Regions from separate parts of the Bacillus marinisedimentorum genome, predicted to be linked through region 3. Evidence: riboswitches for the same ligand, from Rfam matches in the RefSeq annotation. Region 3 holds a riboswitch; each other region holds the start of a gene.
What was found. Region 3 has a riboswitch for thiamine pyrophosphate ahead of thiT (energy-coupled thiamine transporter ThiT). Riboswitches for the same ligand answer to the same signal wherever they lie in the genome.

Region 1: linked by a shared signal. The riboswitch ahead of A4U59_RS18350 (MTH1187 family thiamine-binding protein) and the one ahead of thiT (energy-coupled thiamine transporter ThiT) in region 3 are both predicted to bind thiamine pyrophosphate.
Region 2: linked by a shared signal. The riboswitch ahead of A4U59_RS15220 (acyl-CoA dehydrogenase family protein) and the one ahead of thiT (energy-coupled thiamine transporter ThiT) in region 3 are both predicted to bind thiamine pyrophosphate.

Annotation. Positions count from the first base shown of each region.
Region 1 is NZ_LWBL02000065.1:24,348-28,432, reverse strand. Features, by position in the region: gene A4U59_RS18360 (ABC transporter substrate-binding protein) at 1-322, opposite strand, end outside; gene A4U59_RS18355 (ABC transporter permease) at 335-1,117, opposite strand; gene A4U59_RS18350 (MTH1187 family thiamine-binding protein) at 1,122-1,412, opposite strand; TPP riboswitch at 1,715-1,824, opposite strand; gene A4U59_RS18345 (alpha/beta hydrolase) at 2,069-2,782, shown strand; gene A4U59_RS18340 (MFS transporter) at 2,889-4,085, shown strand, end outside.
Region 2 is NZ_LWBL02000050.1:35,511-39,595, forward strand. Features, by position in the region: gene A4U59_RS15210 (NifB/NifX family molybdenum-iron cluster-binding protein) at 1-151, opposite strand, end outside; gene A4U59_RS15215 (protein-glutamine gamma-glutamyltransferase) at 371-1,216, shown strand; gene A4U59_RS22615 (YjcZ family sporulation protein) at 1,408-1,530, shown strand; gene A4U59_RS15220 (acyl-CoA dehydrogenase family protein) at 1,596-2,654, opposite strand; TPP riboswitch at 2,718-2,828, opposite strand; gene A4U59_RS15225 (DUF421 domain-containing protein) at 2,871-3,563, opposite strand; gene A4U59_RS15230 (DUF7669 domain-containing protein) at 3,977-4,085, shown strand, end outside.
Region 3 is NZ_LWBL02000023.1:68,175-72,259, reverse strand. Features, by position in the region: gene A4U59_RS06925 (Lon protease family protein) at 1-757, opposite strand, end outside; gene thiT (energy-coupled thiamine transporter ThiT) at 896-1,462, opposite strand; TPP riboswitch at 1,552-1,656, opposite strand; gene A4U59_RS06915 (hypothetical protein) at 1,809-2,183, opposite strand; gene A4U59_RS21290 (hypothetical protein) at 2,284-2,508, shown strand; gene A4U59_RS06910 (glutaredoxin family protein) at 2,702-2,938, opposite strand; gene A4U59_RS06905 (metallophosphoesterase family protein) at 3,167-3,670, shown strand; gene ymzB (protein YmzB) at 3,772-4,085, shown strand, end outside.

The DNA.
Region 1 (4,085 bases), on a different contig from region 3:
GGGTGACGCCCTCCTGGTAGCTCACTCCGAAATCGGCTTTGCCGGAAGCGACAATCTGGCCGGCTGAACCGCCTTCGCCGGGCTGGACGATTTCGACATCAAGTCCCTGTTCCTCATAATAACCGTTTTCAAGAGCGGCATAGAGGCCGGTGTGATTTGTGTTCGGGAACCAGTCAAGCATGACGGTGACCTCCTGGTCCTGCTCGTTTTCCGTGTCAGTTTCTGCTTCTGAATCGGCTGCTTCTTCATTTCCACAGGCCCCTAAAATAAAAGGAAAGGTGAAGAGTATTGCGATAAGAAACGATTTTGTGAATTGCAGCATATCAGTTCCTCCTTATGATTGTTGTTTTGATTGGTGCCAGGGCATCATCAGCCTGCCAAGAAGTTCGATGATCCCAAAAATGACAAGGCTTAAGACGACAATGACAAAGATGGCGGCAAAAACCCGCTCGGTTAAATAAGATTGAGATGCACGGGTCAAATAAATACCGAGTCCTTTGTTCGCGCCGAGCCATTCCCCGATCACCGCACCCATGACGCTGTAGGTGCCGGCAATGCGGAGGCCTGAAAAGAAATAGGGAAGGGCGGCAGGCAGTTTGACCATCCGAAAAATCTGCATCCTGCCCGCACCCATCGTTTCCATAAGACGGATCATATCTTTGTCGGTATACCGGTAGCCTTCCGCAAGATTGATCGTAATCGGAAAAAAGCAAACAAGGGCGACAATAATGACTTTCGGCAAAATCCCATAACCGAACCAGATCATGAACAGCGGTGCTATCGCAATGATCGGAACGGTTTGCGAGACGACGAGAATCGGATAGACAGCTTTCCTCAGCCATTCAGATACATCAAGAAACGTGGCAATGACAACACTGAGCATTACAGCTGCCGTCAGGCCGAGGGCGGTCTCAAGCAGCGTTCTCATCGTATGCTCTGTAAGCAAGGCCCTTTGTTCCCATAGCGATTCGGCAATCAGTGACGGAGCGGGCAGAATCCATTTTTCAATGCCGGATACGACAGTGCCTGCTTCCCAGATGACGAGGAGACCGAGAAGAACCAGCCCCGGAAGTGACAAGGACAGGAGCCGCCCCGCCCAGCTTGTATTTAAGTTCACGGCGTTAGGAGCGGTATTTATGGACTTTTTCATCAATCGTAACGTCCCTGTCCGGGCGATAATGGATTTTTATGCAGGTCATTATGTCACTTGCCCCCGCCTCGACACATGCATCTTGCGCCCTTTTGACGATTTCCAGCAATTGATCGAGCTCGCCCTCCATTACCGTTTCCATCGGACCGACTTCATACTTCACGCCTGATTGGCGGACAACCTCGATGGCTCTGTCCACAACTTCGTAGCTGTTTTCTGTTCCTTTCGGCAGTACTTGAAATCCCAGATTGACACTGCTCATGTAAAATCCCCCTTAATAATTTTGCTCGCTGCCCCTGCCTGAGTTCCCAGCCTCATAAAGCAGGTGAAACCCCGAAAGAGCAGCTGTGATGAGTCTCACCGTCCATCTTGCGGCATAGAAGACGCCGTGAATGCGACCGACTTGCAGCAAGAACGGATGCCGCACTTTTGCACGTGGAGAAAACGGCCACCTTGAAGCCAGTGGCAAAAGAAAAAGGCTGCCTGATTCAGGCAGCCTTTGGTTCACCAATAGTTATAGTGATAAAATGGAATAATAGTCATTGTTCCGCAATAAAACGGAAAACAAGTCCATTTTTTGGTTCCTACGCTGGCATTATCCAGATCAGGTTCATGGGTCGATGCGTTAAAAGCATCCTCTCAGCCTGGTCAACCGGGCTCCCCGTCCTATTCAGTTTGATTTATTTAAAACAATAGCAGAGGTCAGGCTTGTTGTAAACGTTTTTATTTGCGCGGAGTACAGGATAATAATGTGGGGGAGCGGAAGGATTGATGTTGCTCTGGCTGTTGGGCTGTTATAAAACGGATTGCCGGATTTAGATAAAGGCCGGTTCCAGGAAAGACATCTTGAAAATCGGCCTCAGGCGCATTTATACATAAATTTCACTTGAACTTCTACCACGAAAGGAGGCGCGTTGTATGATTGGGTGTTTGCTTATTCACGGATTTACGGGGGCCCCTTATGAAGTGGAGCCGCTGGCCGATCATTTCCGCAAAACAACGGATTGGAAAGTGGATGTTCCGACTCTTCCGGGCCACGGGGAAGAAGAAGAGTGGGACGGGGTTGTTCATAATGACTGGATAGACACGGCTGAAAAGGCGTTTTTGAAGCTTTATGAAGAGTGTGACGTTGTGTATGTTGTCGGGTTTTCAATGGGGGGTATGATAGCGGGTTACCTTGCTTCGAAGTATCCGGTTGACCGGCTTGTACTGCTCAGTGCGTCAGCACATTATATCAACTTGAAGCAAATGGCGGCTGACATCTTGGAGATGATAAAAGATGCGGTAAAGGGAGGCTTGAAAGATAACGAACTGTTTAAACGATATAAGAAAAAAACCGGTGCAACGCCTATCCGGGCCACTATTGAATTTCAGAAGCTTGTCCGGAAGCTGCGTCAGGAGCTGGAAAACATATCAGCCCCTGTTTTGATCATCCAGGGGGAGAGTGACGGACTGATTCCCCATAAGACAGCGTCTTTTTTATATGAATCGGTTTCGTCTGAAGAAAAATATGTTTATTATTTGCCTGATTCGAAGCATATTCTCCTGCACGGCACCGATAAAGAACAGATTATCGAACTGGCGGATTCTTTTTTGCACGGCAGGCTCGGAAACCGGTCGAGCGGTGTTTGAGGTGAAATCAACTATTTGGAATGCTTTCCATTTTAAGAACGGGCGCACCCGCTTTATAATAAAACCAGTTTGAGACGAATTTTTATACATACACAGGGGGGTGAAGATGAACCAGAATTCGCAGCCGATTAAAACCCCGTTTTTTTATGGATGGACGGTGGTGGCCCTGGCCGCTGTTGGCGTGTTTTTTTCCGGGCCGGGCCAGACGTATTCCGTATCGGTTTTTATCGAGTCGTATATAAAAGAGTTTGAAATGAGCCGTTCAGCTGTTTCAAGTGTGTATTCAGCAGCTACATTGCTTGCCGGACTGTTATTGTTTATCGTGGGACGGCTCGTCGACCGGTTCGGACAGCGGGCGATGATGGCATCTGTCGGATTGATGCTCGGGCTGGCGGCTCTCTGGAACAGCATGCTGACAGGGCCCGTCATGATGTTCATCGGCTTTTTTGCGATCCGGCTATTCGGGCAGGGGTCGCTGACGCTGATTCCGAATACGCTCGTGCCGCAGTGGTTTCTTGTAAAAAGGGGCCGGGCCCTTAGTTTCATGGCTATCGTCGGGTTTTTGAGCTCCGCCCTGCTGCCGCCGCTGAACGCCTATTTGATTGAATATTGGGGCTGGCGATCGACGTGGATCATGTGGGGCGTTCTGCTGATTGCTGTATTTGTTCCGCTCGTGCTATGGCTTGTCCGGAACAAGCCGGAAGATATTGGATTGTACCCTGATAACTTGCCGCCAAAGAAGCTGAAGGCTGAAAATCGGCAAAAAGGAGATATCTCAACCGGATTTGAAGTGAACTGGACGGTGAAGGAAGCGATGAGGACGCGGGCGTTTTGGCTGATTTTATTTTGTGTCAGTATACCGGCCCTCGTCAATACCGGATTGACGTTCCATCTTATCTCCATTTTAAAAGACAGCGGGCTTGAACCGACGATGGCAGCTTTTGTCCTCAGCCTGATGGCGATTGTCGGGTTTCCGGTCACGTTTGCCTCCGGTTTTCTCGTTGAACGGATTGCGGTCAGATATTTGCTGGCCCTGTCGTTTGCGGGCCACGTCATTTCAATGATCATTTTGCTGATGGTAAATACGCCATTTTTGGCCATCGTTTACGGAATCGTCTGGGGGATGGTCAACGGTTTTGAACGGATCACGTTAAATATTGTATGGCCGAATTATTTTGGCCGTGAACACCTTGGCAGCATAAAAGGAATCGCAAGTACGACGATGGTCATCGGGTCAGCGTTCGGGCCCCTTCCATTCGGGATTGCCTATGATATGTTTGGCAGCTATACGGAAATCATCATG
Region 2 (4,085 bases), on a different contig from region 3:
CATGCTCGCCGTGCATCGCGGCAAACGGTGCATCAATTTCGTTCCAACGAGCGACCTCTCCATTCTCCACATCAACAAGCGCCAGGGTTGCGGTCCGTCCGAAATGGGCATTCACCATTCCGTCAGGCGTTACTGCTACAGCGATTCTCATGCCAACACCTCTTTAGTCAGTAGGTTAATAACCCTTAGGGGTATATTACGTCTTCAATTGTAACGTTAAATGGCAGATAGTTCAAATGAAATTTGCAGATTGATGCCAGGCACCGCTTCCTGGCGGAAATAACAATTCATCTATACGATTAATGCTGAAACATCTTAAAAAACAAATTCGAATAGGATAGGTATCAAGACAGTATGGAAGGGGAATCACATGATACAAATATCAGGGATGCCTCCGCAGCAAATGGAATCGTGGGATGCAGGAAGTGTGGAAAAAAAGATCATCCAGCAAATGCTTGATGCTCCTGTCCTTTATTCCTATCGCACCAGAAGTGAACTTTTATTTGAAATCAACGTCCGAAAAAATATCATAGAAAGCGCGGAAAAGATGAATGAACAAAAGATTGAATTTACAACCTTTAAAGGCGCTCGCTGCAATCCTGAATACTGGCACCTGACGGAACAAGGGGGGTTCCTTTTAAAGCCGGGGATACGTCCATCAGCAGCTATTATGGATATTTATGTGAATAGTCCTTTGTACGGTTTTGAATGTGCGACAGCTTCCGTAATCATCCTTTACCATGCAGCGATAAAAAGCATTGGTAAGCGTGTATTTGATGTCATGTTCCAGGACCTTTATTTATACAGCTGGCATACCGATTCCGATTTGGGGCTGCACACCTTTTATGCGAATCATTTGATCCCTGGCGATGTTGTTTACTTCAAAAATCCGGAATTTAATCCCGGGACTCCATGGTATAGAGGAGAGAATGCTGTCGCGTTGACGGGCGGCAAATTTTTTGGCCATGGGTTCGGCATAAGGGACGATGAAAAAATGATTCAAAAATTGAACAAACATCGCAAACAGGGGAGCACGCAATCAGCTTATTTAACGAATTTAGTCACAAGGCCATCTTTTAATCGGTTAGCTGAACTTTCAGCAGCCCAAAATGGCCGTACAGTTCGTCGAGTGCCCTACACTGTCATACACCATAATAAATGCTCGATAGCCTTCATTCAGTATTTGACTTATTACAAGAAAATGATTACCGGATAACCGGGCAGTACCAGTCCATGACATTAACCCATTTATGATGTTGACGGGCTCAACTTTCTTTTAGGTGAGTATGATATAGTGACAAATAACTATCGGGAAGGAAGGGTTAAAACGTGGATAATGTAAATGCAATGCCATATATGGGAGCAAACGTAAATGCAGCACCTGTAATGGGCGCCAATGTTCCTCCTATGCCAAGTTATGTTTCTCCAGGTTATAGATACTGTCCTCCGGCAAGGGGATCCAACACATTCGTGTTGATTGTCGTGTTGTTTATCCTATTGATCATTGTAGGTGCTTGCGGTTTTTATTAAACCATGAAGTTGGTGCCTGGTCCCGGCGCAATTAAAACGCGCTGGATCAGGCACCGTTTCTTTTTTCAATCTCCATATGAGATCAGCAGTTTATGCTGTGAAGCCGTAAGCAAGTCCCGGTATGTCCGATTCAGGACGTTATCCTCGAAAAGAACGTCAATGCCCATATACCGGAAAAGATTCTGTGCGCCTTCTACCGCATGCCGGGCCGCTTCTTTGCTGTGCACGCTGATGTCGATCATCTCTTCATCAGACAGCGCGTTTCCGGCGAGATGGCTCTGCCAGGATGTTTCAATCGCCTTATGGAAGGCGGCAGCGGATTGATCGAATGGAGCCGTCAATTGCTCAATTTTACGAATGACAAACGAGTACCGCTCCTGATCCCAAATTTGTAATTTGCGCTCCGCATGGGCCTGGGCCTCTTCGAAAAAATGCCTGGCAATCCCGATTGTGGTCGCGGCGATATTCGCTTCGGCAAACGGCACGAATGGATAGTGATAGACCGGATTGTCATAATGGAAGTGAGGCTTGAACACATCAAACGTTCTCTCTTCCGGAACGAAGGCATCTTTCACATGAATCGTATGGCTGTTCGTCGCTTTCAGCCCGAATGCATTCCAGTCCTTTTCGATTTCCACCTGGCCTGGCCGCAAAATGAACGCCCGCACCGCTCCGTCTTCAACTCCGTCCACTTCAACGCGGCAGTTCGCTGTGAAGGTGGTCGCATGCAGCGAGCCGCTGCAAAACGGCCAGCTTCCGGTAACGCGCCAGCCCGCATCCACTTTGTTCGCAACCCCGTTCGGACGGTCACTGCCGGCTATGTATGCATCGCGCCGGGAAAAAACGTCAGGTGCAAAAGCAGGAGAAATCGTCGTCGCGAAAAAACCGGCCCCTGAACCGATCTGCACGAGCCAGCCAAAGCTGCCGTCGATCCAGGCGGCTTCTTCAAACAGCTTAACCGCCATCGGAAACGGCATCATCCTGCCGTTCAGCTCAGCGGGAAGGAATAACTTGAAAAGGCCCCGATCATAGATGATATCAAGCACATCCGGAGGCAGTTCACCGGCCTTTTCCATCTTCCGGGAATGTCCGCGAATCATGTCAATCGTATATGCATCAAACATCCTGCTTCATCCCTTCCTCTAAACTAAAAGCACTCCCTGACAAGAAGGGAGCGCCTAATTCATTAAGAAACAAGTTTCACTCCCTGCGCCGGCATTATCCGGCTCAGGTCAGCGGGTCAATATCTTTGCGGAATATTCTCAAGCCGGCCGATTCCAGCTCCCCGTTGAATCTATGAAATTCTTACTTTATTATACCGGACATCTTCTCGGTGTCTATCAAGTCGCATGCCTTTCATCTTCATAGGTTCTGATGTAAAATCCGCCAAGCCTGGTCCATTCAGCGTAAAAGACATCCTCAGCCCTTCGGATGTCATGTTCACCCAGCTGCTCATCAAGCCAGCTTTTGTCTTTGCCTATGACCTTCAGGCTCTTTTCATGGACCATGCCTTCATCAATGAGCAAAATGGAAGGTTCCTGAGGCGCCGTGTCAACCCCTAAATCCTTTGCCGTAACAGGTGACTGATCCGCATACTTCATCACACTCAGCTGCCCGCTCACTTCGAGAAACGCATACTTCACGTCACTGACAGAAAAGACCCCCTGCATGCGAAGCATCGTCCGGACCTGCTCCATTTCAAGCTTCGCCTTCTTCATCTCCTTAATGTCTATTTCCCCATTTTCAATAATGATGGCCGTTTTTCCTTTCAGCGGCTTACGGATCTTTTCAAACTTCTGCGGCAGCTTTTCAACGGTATAAATTAAAACGGCCCATAACGCGGCGGCATATATGACATGATAGATTTTTGTCTTTGTATCGTATATCCCCTCTTCAATAATCCCTCCGAGAATGAGTGCATACACAAAATCAAATGGTGTGACCTGGGCCATTTCCTTCTTTCCAAGAAGGCGGGTGATCAGGATGAGTGCGATCAGGCCGATGACCAGTTTCAAGGTAATGGTTGTAAACAAGCGGGAGGACCTCCTATCTGGTGGTGTGATAAGTTATTTACCCCTTATTTCGCTAAGTAATCTGGGAGTAGTTTCCATCCATACGAATACGAAGGTGAAGGGGGGATGAAAAAAATGAGAACAACTACACCATTAGCCAGGGAGAAGTTTAAAAGTCTTACCGAGCCCTCCAGTCGCATCTTTTTTAAAAAATCTGAGCAAAAGTAAAAAGAATAGGAGAATTCAACACAAAACTGGTCTGGAAGGACGAAGAAACGGCCAAAGGAGCTGGACAGAAAAACAAGTAAGCAAAGGGAATTGAGAGCCCCGGAATTGTCAGTTTTTTTTATAGGTGTGCCATAAATGGTTCAGTTGTTTTGTTATATTTAAAATAGAAAAATTTGCCTGAATAGAAACGGAAAGGGGAAAACCACATGCTTTATAAACTGTCTGGAAGCAACAACTTATCTGAAGGAATTATGGAGAAAGTAAGCGCAGGAAATGTCAATTACGAAAATGACTTTGAAAACTGGCTTGAAAACA
Region 3 (4,085 bases):
CATAGTTGGCAGTTTCCTGCATATATTCCTCCAGGTTTGTCCGCATTTCTTTTTCGATTTTTTGGATAGTATGAAGGGTTTCATTTATCTTTTCTTCCACTTTTCTTCCGCGTACTTTTAACTCTTCTTTCATATCATCTGTCAGCCTCTGGTATTCATGGGGCTCAAGCGGCCGGTTGAAACGGAGAGGGTAGGAATTGATGCCGGTTGGTGTTCGTTCCACCTTATATTGCATGTCCAGTGCGTATTGGGTGAGCTCTTTCCAGGCAGATTCAACCTTTGATTCAAATTCATGGATGATACCGTTTTTCCGGCTTGTGTATTCATCACTTGAAAAGATTCTGATTAATTCGTTTTCGATGTCGCTTAAGAGCGCATCCATTTCTTCACAGAAGGCAGGTCCCTGACCGGAAGGGAACGAAAGGGCGACTGGCTGATCGGGATTTTCAAAGTTATTGACATAACACCAATCACAGGGGACAGGCTGCTTGTCGGCGAATTGCTTTGCTTTTCTGCGGGTGAAGGTTGTTCTGCCTGTACCGGCAGGGCCGGCAACAAAAATGTTGTATCCTGACTGGCTGACAGAAAGGCCGAATTCCATTGCTTCCACAGCACGGGGCTGGCCGATGATTTCATCTTCAAGATCGGTGTATCCGGTGGTTGTTTCAAAAGGAAAAATCATCTCATTACATACATTTTGCAATTTTTCTTCAGGCACACGGCAAACATCTTCAATACCCGGCAGCAAATCCTCCATTTGTCGCCACCTCCATCAAAATACGTTATTTACAATATTCGACTCAGCCAGCTCCTGTTCCTGCTCGGCCTGCAGCCGTGACAGAGATAAAAAAAACTTCCGCTGATTGCGGAAGTTTCTAAGGACGTCATGGATTTATCAGGTTGTCCGGATAACAAGGCGCTCTGCACCTTTTATAATTCCAGCAAGAACCATCGCGCTTAGCAAAAAGGCCGGCCCCATATAGGTCAGGTTATACACAAGTGAATAAATGAAGACCGGTGTACCTTCGGGAGCATATTCACCAAAAAAGACTATACCTGAATAGACATGTATTGCGTATCGGAGCAGGCTGCCCAAAAAAGCCCCGCCAACGATAAAACCGACAGCTTTGTTTCGCTGGCCATTTTCAAGGGAATGACGGATTCTGGAAGCGAATATACCCGCAGTTCCTACAAGAGAAAAGGCTACAAAATAATCGAGAAAGGCCTGCAACGGTGTATAAATGTAGGGTTGTCCGGCTACGACCTGCAAAAGGCCGACCATCAAACCGGTCAGCAGGCCGCCTTTCAAACCCCAGCGGTATGAAATGATGAAAATCGGCAGCATTGCAAATGAGATGGAACCGCCCTGGGCCCATAGCTTAAAAGAAAAGAGATCGAGCAAATATCCAAGTACCCCGAAAATTGCAACTTCCACCATGAAAATAACTGTCTTGTTCCGCATTCTTTTCCCCCCCTTTCAACTTTCTGGCGCATAACAAAAAGCAATACAGGGGATTGTTCAGAGGAGATCGCCCGCATTGCTTGCCTGGTTATCGTCCGCTTCCACAATCCCTCCGCTAGCATTAACTAACAGGTTCAAAGGGTCAGAACTCTCACGTTCACTCTCAGCCTTTTTGGGCTCCCCTGGTGGTTGCGCTTATATGCTTTTTGTATGCAGCATCCATTAAGAGCTGCAGCTTGTACAGTCCCATTCCAAAAAAATGCCGGCTGATGAAACTGTGCCGGGCTGGAATCTATTACAATGTAACGGAAAAAAGAAATTTTGTCGAGTGATTCGCTTTTCCTTTTTAAAAAAAGAACGGGAAAAAGAACCTGCGGATTCCGAAAAATGGGTATCGGTATCTGCGAAATCTCCGGAAGCGCCTTGGATAACCGTATCCAAAACCATAGCCAGGAAATCCATAACCCGGAAAACCGTAACCGGGAAAACCATATCCACCCAAGCCATATCCATAACCTGCTTCGCGGTCATCGCCCATATCACCAACCGGCACCATTAAATACACATGCTGGCGGTCAACCTTGTAAATGATTCCCTCAGCCTGCTGTCCCTCGCTTGTTTCCATTTGTACGTAGTGATCCTTATACGTGCTACAAAAATCATGCATTTGTTCCGGGGACATTTGCATATCTGCCCTGTTCCAGTTGCCGTATTGCTGCATATTCATCCCTCCTCGATTTCCATGTATATTCAGCGGCCGGGCGAATTTTCCAAAAATATTTCCGGCGCAGTAAATATATCTATTCCGCAGCGATTATGTTATGCTTGATGAAAGCTTGAAAGGGGCATGCCGTATCGGAAAATTTTTGGTCGATCATGAGCGGAAAATCGTCCATCGATCTGCTTATGTTACAGATAACTGCAAGCACGAGTCCATTCCCGTGGAACACCGCCAGGACCTGAATAGCGACGATAAATTAAATCAATTCAAAGGCTATGAATTATGTCCGCATTGTTCGGTTGCTCTTTCATATGTACGTAAATAAAACCCGTCCCTTGCATAGAAGGACGGGTTTTTACTAATGGAATCATTATCCAATTTATAGATGAATCGTGTGTGCAGTTTCGCAATGTTGGTTTATTTGCTGAAATAAATCCAACAGCCGCCAGTGTAAACGGCGAATCGAGTCTCCGTAGCCAGTGCTTGCACCTTAAATGAACTCATCGCGTAAAACAAAATTATGCGGTAAGCATTGCATCAATGTTTTGCGGGTCAAAACCGATGATCCACTTTCCATCAATTTCTGTTTGAGGGACTCCCATTTGTCCGGTGTTTTGCAGAACATATTCCATTTTTTCCGGTTCAAGCTGCAAGTTGACCTCAGTGAATTTCACGCCCTTATCATTAAGGAAGTTTTTCACCATTGTGCAGTACGGGCATGTGCTTGTCGTGTAGACCGTAACGTTTTTGTTCATATCAAATTATTCCTCCGTTCGATTTTATAAGCTTTTAAGGGGCCGGTTAATGTCTGGATTATCGGCCTTTTTATACCCCTATAGGTATAATAATTGAACAAAAAATAATTGTCAACCCGACAAGTAACAGAAATGTGGTTTCAGAGAACTGATCTCAGGTATGATAATGAATACTGGAGATTTAACAGGTCGAAAACAGGGGAAGGCTTTTAAAGGAGGGGATGCATATTGAAGGTCTTGATCATATCAGATACCCACATGCCGAAACGGGCGAAAGAATTACCGGCTGTATTAAAAAAGGATTTGAAAGATGCAGGGCTCATCATCCATGCCGGTGACTGGCAAACCCTTGCGCTGTATGAAGAATTGCAGCAATACGCACCTGTGGAAGGGGTAGCAGGTAATGTCGATGGGGACGAAGTGGCAGAACGGTTCGGACTTTGGAAGTTGATTGAGGCCGAAGGTGTACAAATAGGGATTGTTCACGGCCATGGCAAGGGATGGACAACAGAAAGGCGGGCAATTGCTGCTTTCAGTGATCATGACCCGGATATCATCATTTTTGGACATTCCCATATTCCGATTCATAAAGAAGTGAATGGACAGGTTGTTTTTAATCCGGGTTCACCTACAGATAAGCGAAGACAAAAACAATTTTCCTATGGGGTGATGATGATTGAAGCAGGAAACTTTACTGTAGGCCATGTCTTTTTTGAGGATCGAGCTCCGTAAATTGCTGAAAGGGAGTAGCTGGAGCTGAAATCAACAATTCCGTTTAAGCCGGCCAACCTAACAAACACAATTTATTTACAGCCATTTTAAAAAGAAGATGTGTGAGAGTTGCAAAAAGTGGGAAATTTATCGGTGAGGTGAAGACAATGAACGAAGAACAGAAACTTGAATTAGTAGGTAAACTGAAATTTGCTTTGTCTGAATGGAAAGGAAGCGATATTTCCATTCGCAAACATGAACAGCGGGACCTTGATGAAGTGACGATGAATTTGCTGGATGTCGAGTGGGTCGACCGGCCCGCTACTCTTGATGACTATCTTGGTGAGCATCTCTTGAAGCTGCGTGGCCATGGAAGCATCAGTGCCGAGAAGGACGTCCAGGATTTGCCGCAGAACGATTACGAAATTCCGCTTGC